Linked DNA regions of Microterricola viridarii. The protein of the gene in region 1 interacts with the protein of each later gene in a pairwise test. Links are inferred from orthologs where the notes say so. Each region holds a gene or a part of one and is shown on either strand. Other genes may lie near its edges. The genes, in order: eno and rpe.

What was found.
Region 2: the proteins of eno (region 1) and rpe interact in binary tests that used the Escherichia coli proteins (3 or more experiments, as listed by UniProt). The link is inferred for Microterricola viridarii from one-to-one orthologs.

What each region holds. Positions count from the first base shown.
Region 1 is NZ_LT629742.1:3,074,550-3,077,691, reverse strand. Bases 187-3,013 are described here. They hold eno (phosphopyruvate hydratase), read left to right. Parts: upstream 187-873; coding sequence 874-2,154; downstream 2,155-3,013. Other genes in these bases: BLT62_RS14130 (DUF501 domain-containing protein), read left to right, coding at 2,700-3,013; BLT62_RS14135 (FtsB family cell division protein), read left to right, coding at 2,218-2,703; hisS (histidine--tRNA ligase), read left to right, coding at 187-756. Outside these bases: more of hisS, read left to right, coding at 1-186; more of BLT62_RS14130, read left to right, coding at 3,014-3,142. UniProt on the Escherichia coli protein: Catalyzes the reversible conversion of 2-phosphoglycerate (2-PG) into phosphoenolpyruvate (PEP). It is essential for the degradation of carbohydrates via glycolysis.
Region 2 is NZ_LT629742.1:2,068,542-2,071,702, forward strand. The notes cover bases 278-3,123. They hold rpe (ribulose-phosphate 3-epimerase), read left to right. Parts: upstream 278-1,283; coding sequence 1,284-1,964; downstream 1,965-3,123. Other genes in these bases: BLT62_RS09460 (RsmB/NOP family class I SAM-dependent RNA methyltransferase), read left to right, coding at 278-666; BLT62_RS09475 (phosphoribosyl-ATP diphosphatase), read left to right, coding at 1,977-2,240; hisG (ATP phosphoribosyltransferase), read left to right, coding at 2,310-3,123. In the rest of the region: more of BLT62_RS09460, read left to right, coding at 1-277; more of hisG, read left to right, coding at 3,124-3,149; imidazole glycerol phosphate synthase subunit HisF, read left to right, coding at 3,155-3,161. UniProt on the Escherichia coli protein: Catalyzes the reversible epimerization of D-ribulose 5-phosphate to D-xylulose 5-phosphate.

The DNA.
Region 1 (3,142 bases):
GCGCTCGGCCTGACCGGCTGCAGTATCCGCATCAACGACCGTCGCATCCTGGCGGCCCTGCTCGCCCACTGGGGCGTTCCGGAGACGCAGTACGAGCGGGCGCTCATCACCATCGACAAGCTCGACAAGATCGGCGCCGGGGGAGTGGCCGAGGAGCTGGCCGGCCTCGGCATCGCAGCCGAGGGCATCGCCGAGACGCTCGAGAGCATCGCGAACGCCGGCTGGGAGCTGCTGGACGGCGGCGTGCCCGCCTGGCTCGACCAGGAGGCATACGCCGAGCTGCTCACCCTGCGCTCCGCGCTGCCGGAGGTCGAGCTCGTCTTCGACCCGACCCTCGTGCGCGGCATGGGTTACTACACCGGCACCATCTTCGAGATCGCCCACCCCGACCTCGGCTACTCGCTCGGCGGCGGCGGCCGCTACGACGGCATGATCGGCCGCTTCCTCGGCACCGACGTGCCCGCCTGCGGCTTCTCGATCGGCTTCGAGCGCATCGTCGACCTGCTGCCGGAGGACGCCACGAGCACGGCGGATGCCGCCGTCATCGTGCACGAGAAGGACGCCCTGCCGGCCGAGCTGATGGCGCTCAAGCGCCAGCTGGTGGCATCCGGAACGCGGGTGCGCCTCGAGAAGCGCAGCAAGAACCTCAAGGCGCTGCTCGAGCGGGCGGAGGCCGACGGCTTCACCCGCTTCGCGCTGCTCGGCCACGGCGTGACGGATGCCGGCCAGCTGGAGTTCAAGCCGCTCGGCGGCTAGGCCAGGCAGCAGGGCTGAGACGGATTCCGTTGCCCCGCCCGCCGCGTGAGTAGACTGGGCGGTGGATCACGACGGTGTTTTCCGCATCCCATACCCCCCTTACTCAAGGAGATAGTTGTGGCTCTGATCGAGGCTGTAGGCGCTCGCGAAATTTTGGACTCCCGTGGAAACCCGACCATCGAGGTCGAGGTTCTCCTGGAGGATGGCACCGTCGCACGCGCCGGTGTTCCCTCCGGCGCATCGACCGGTGCGTTTGAGGCATACGAGCTGCGCGACGGCGACGCAGCCCGCTACGGCGGCAAGGGCGTGCTCAAGGCCGTCGACGCCGTGCTCGACGAGATCGGCGACGAGATCGACGGCATCGAGTCGACCGAGCAGCGCGTCGTCGACGCCACGCTGATCGAGCTCGACGGCACCGAGAACAAGAGCCGCCTGGGCGCCAACGCGATGCTCGGCGTCAGCCTGGCCGTCGCGAAGGCCTCGGCCGACTCGCTCGACCTGCCGCTGTTCCGCTACCTCGGTGGCCCGAACGCGCACACCCTGCCCGTCCCGCTGATGAACATCATCAACGGCGGCTCGCACGCCGACAACGACGTCGACATCCAGGAGTTCATGATCGTTCCCCTGGGTGCCGAGACCTTCAGCGAGGCTCTGCGCTGGGGCGTCGAGACCTACCACGCCCTCAAGGGCCTGCTGAAGTCGAAGGGCCTGGCGACCGGCCTCGGCGACGAGGGTGGCTTCGCCCCCAACCTGCCCAGCAACCGCGCGGCCCTCGACCTCATCGTCGAGGCCATCCAGATCGCCGGCTACGTGCCCGGCAAGGACATCGCGCTGGCCCTGGACTGCGCCGCCACCGAGTTCTTCAAGGACGGCAGCTACCACTTCGAGGGCAAGCAGCTCTCGGCCGAGGAGCTCGTCGCCTACTACGCCGAGCTCGTCGAGGCGTACCCGCTGGTCTCCATCGAGGACCCGCTGGAGGAGGAGGACTGGGACGGCTACACCCACCTCACCGCCCAGCTCGGCGACAAGGTGCAGATCGTCGGTGACGACCTGTTCGTGACCAACCCGAAGCGCCTGGCCAAGGGCCTCGAGCTGCGCACCGCCAACTCGATCCTCGTCAAGGTCAACCAGATCGGCACCCTGACCGAGACGCTGGATGCCGTCGCCATGGCGCAGCGCGCCGGCTACACCGCGATCCTCTCGCACCGCTCCGGCGAGACCGAGGACACCACGATCGCCGACCTCGCCGTCGCCACCGACTGCGGTCAGATCAAGACCGGTGCGCCTGCCCGCAGCGAGCGCGTCGCTAAGTACAATCAGCTGTTGAGGATCGAAGAAGAACTCGGTGAGGCCGCCGTCTACGCCGGCCGCAGCGCGTTCCCGCGCTTCACCGCGTAACTCGCTCCCCGCGGTTTCTGCCGCGCAGCACGCACCCGGCGTTTCGAATGGAGGATCAGGGCAATGCCTGACACCTCGACGAAGACGCACACTCGGAAGGTGCCGGTGGCCATGGCCACCGGCGACTCCCCGAGCGGGGGCTGGCTGCGCGGCATCCGTTTTTCCGGCTTCTCCCTGATCATGATGGTGATCCTCGTGCTCGCCGTTGTCGTGCTGGCGCCGGGCCTCCGCGTGCTCGTCGAGCAGCGCCAGGAGATCGCCGCGCTCAGCGCCACCGTTGAGGCACAGCGCGAGGAGGTGGACTCCCTGCATGCAGAGCGCGAGCGCTGGAACGACCGGACCTTCGTCATCACGCAGGCCAGGGACCGGCTCTACTACGTGATGCCGGGCGAGGTGAGCTTCCTCGTGATCGACCTCCCGGCGCAGGTGGAGGAGAGCGCGCAGGCCCCCGTCACCGCCGAAATTCAAAACACCCAGCTTGATTGGTTACAGTCAATGTTCGCCTCCGTGATGACGGCGGGCCTTGCAGAAAGCGCACCAGCACCATGACGACACCCCCCTTCGATCCGGCCTCCGAGCGGGACATCGCCATCGTTTCGGCGCAGCTCGGCCGCCCGGCGCGCAACGTGATCGGCATCGCCGCACGCTGCGTCTGCGGCGCTCCCACCGTGGTCTCCACGGCGCCGCGCCTGGCCGACGGAACCCCGTTCCCCACGCTCTACTACCTGTCCCACCCGGCTGCCACGGCGGCGATGTCCTTCCTCGAGGCCACCCAGGTGATGAACGAGTTCAACGAGATGCTCGGCGAGGACGAGGAGCTGCGTGCCGCCTATGGCCGCGCCCACGAGGCCTACCTGGCCGACCGCAACAGCATCCTGGTCGTGCCGGAGCTCGAGAACTTCTCCGCCGGAGGCATGCCGGTGCGCGTCAAGTGCCTGCACGCCCTCGCCGGCCACGCCCTCGCGGCTGGCCCCGGCGTCAACCCGAT
Region 2 (3,161 bases), 1.0 Mb from region 1 along the record:
GTGCGCGTGCAGGACGAGGGCTCCCAGCTGGCGGCACTCGCCCTCAGCCGGGCCGAGCCGGTCGTCGCGGGGGAGCGCTGGCTCGACCTCTGCGCCGGCCCCGGCGGCAAGGCGGCGCTGCTCGCCGCCGAGGCGCGACTGGGCGGCGCGGAGCTCACCGCCAACGAGCTGGTGCCCGCCCGGGCCGGCCTCGTGCGCAACGCCCTCGCCGGCGTGCCCGGCGAGGTGCCCGTGCTGGAGCTGGACGGCACCACCATCGGCGACACGCACCCCGCCGCCTTCGACCGGATCATGCTCGACGCGCCCTGCACCGGCCTCGGCGCGCTGCGCCGGCGCCCGGAGGCCCGCTGGCGCAAGACGCCGAACGACGTCGCCGAGCTGAGCGTGCTGCAGGGCAAGCTGTTCGACGCCGCCTTCGCCGCGCTGAAGCCCGGCGGCATCCTCGCCTACGTCACCTGCTCGCCGCACCTCGGCGAGACGCTCGGCACCGTCAACGGCGCCCTCGCCCGCTGGGGCGACGCGCTCGAACAGCTGCCGACCCGCGAGGTGCTCGAGGGCATCGCCGCGAACCCGCTGGACGTCGGCGGCGACGGCCGGACCGTGCAGCTCTGGCCGCACCGCCACGGCACCGACGCCATGTTCATCGCGCTGTTCCGCAAGAACTAGCCGCACCCGTCCGCCGGGCGGCCGCACCTCGGGAGGCGTTCGACGGGTCGGGAGGCACCTGTCGGCCGAAACCCGCCTCCCGATCCGCCGTCTGCCTCCCGATCGGTCGCGGCGCCCGAAGCCCTGAGCGACTTCGCGGGAACGGCTGCCTGCGGCATCCGCCGGCCCGGCCACACGCGCTGGTCGGGTGTTGGTTTCGGTCGCTGGCGCTCCCTCGAGCCAACGGGGTTGCGGATCCGGAGGCACCCGCGACATCGGGAGGCAACTTCGGGCCGGAAACAGCCTCCCGATCCGCCGTCGGCCTCCCGATCGGTCGCAGCCGCTCCCTCGAGCCAACGGGAGCACGAGGCTGGAGCTGGCCCTTTCCGTTGATCGAGTAGGCCCGCGAGTGTCGTATCGAGATCTCGCAACGGGGTCTCGATACGCGCCGCAGGCGGCGCTACTCGACCAGCGGGTGGGTGCCACCCGTGTCCCGGGGCGTTGGCTTCGGTCGCTGGCGCTCCCTCGAGCCAACGGGGTGCATGCGCGCATCCGCACGGCGGCTGGAGGGCGCCGCGCCGCGAGGGACGAGCAGCCGAGCCAACGTGGGCAGCCGCCCGCTCGCTAGCATAGGAGCCATGTCGACCAGCAGCGCCCCCCGCATCAACCCCAGCATCCTCACCGCCGATTTCGCGAACCTCGAGCGCGAGCTCGGCCGCATCGCCACCGCCGACTTCGTGCACGTGGACGTCATGGACAACCATTTCGTGCCGAACCTCACCTTCGGCAAGACGATGGTGGAGCGCCTCAACGAGGTCTCCCCGATCCCGCTGGACGTGCACCTGATGATCTCGGATGCCGACCACTGGGCGCCCGGCTACGCCGAGGTGGGGGCGGCATCCGTCACCTTCCACGCCGAGGCCAGCACCGACCCGGTCACCCTGGCCCGGCGGCTGCGCCAGCGCGGCGCCCGCGCCGGCATCGCCCTGAAGCCCGGAACCGACGTCGAGCCGTACCTGGAGCTGCTTCCCGAGTTCGACCAGATTCTCATCATGACCGTGGAGCCCGGCTTCGGCGGGCAGAGCTTCATGACCGACATGATGCCCAAACTCCGACGCGCCGCCGACGCCGTGGCCGCCAGCGGCCTGGACGTCTGGCTGCAGGTGGACGGCGGCATCAGCCTGGACACCATCGGCACCGCGGCCGAGGCCGGCGCGAACACCTTCGTCGCGGGCTCCGCCGTGTATAACGCGGGCGAGCCGGAGGCGCAGATTGCGGCCCTGCGCGCCGCCGCGGCGTCATCGGCCCACAAGCACTAGTACCCTGTAGAGGTGAAAACTTTCGACGCCCTCTTCGCCGAGCTCTCCGAGAAGGCCCGCATCCGCCCCGAAGGATCGGGAACCGTGCGTGAGCTCGACGCGGGCGTGCATGCCATTGGAAAGAAAATCGTCGAGGAGGCCGCCGAAGTGTGGATGGCCGCCGAGTACCAGAGCGACGACGAGACCGCCGAGGAGATCTCGCAGCTGCTCTACCACCTGCAGGTGCTGATGCTGGCGAAGGGTCTCAGCCCCGCCGACATCTACCGACATCTCTGATTCGCCGCGCACCAGTGCCGGCCGCTCATGTCACCGATGACTGATCCACACGAACCAGAGAGCACCACCATGCTGAGAATTGCCGTGCCCAACAAGGGCTCACTGTCCGACACCGCCGCCCAGATGCTGTTCGAGGCGGGCTACACCGGCCGCCGCGACCCGCGCGAGCTGCACACTCCCGACCCCCGCAACGACGTCGAGTTCTTCTACCTGCGCCCGCGCGACATCGCCACCTACGTCGGCTCCGGCGCCCTGGATGTCGGCATCACCGGCCGCGACCTGCTGCTGGACTCCGGCTCGCCCGCCACCGAGGTGCACGAGCTGAACTTCGCCGAGTCGACGTTCCGCTTCGCCGGCCCCGCCGAGCGCTTCCGCGAGCTCGGCGACCTCGCCGGCGTGCGCGTCGCCACCAGCTACCCGGGCCTCGTCGGCGATTTCCTCCGCGAGAAGGGCATCGAGGTCGAGCTGGTCAAGCTCGACGGCGCCGTCGAGTCCGCCGTGCGGCTCGGGGTCGCGGATGCCGTCGCCGACGTCGTCTCCACCGGCGCCACGCTCCGCGCCGCCGGCCTGGCCATCTTCGGCCCCGTCATCCTCGAGTCCACCGCCGTCCTCATCCGCTCCGCGGACGAGAAGCCCGGCGTGGCCACCCTGCTCCGCCGCCTGCAGGGCGTGCTCGTCGCCCGCCAGTACGTGATCATGGACTACGACATCCCCGTCGCGCTGCTGGAGCAGGCCACCCGCGTCGCCCCCGGCATCGAGTCGCCCACCGTCTCCCCGCTGCACGACCCGGAGTGGGCGGCCGTGCGGGTGATGATCCCGCGGGCGGAGACGAACCAGATGATGGACGCGCTCTACGAGATCGGCGCCCGCGCCATCCTCGTCAGCTCGATCCACGCTGCGAGGCTGTGACGGCCATGGCAC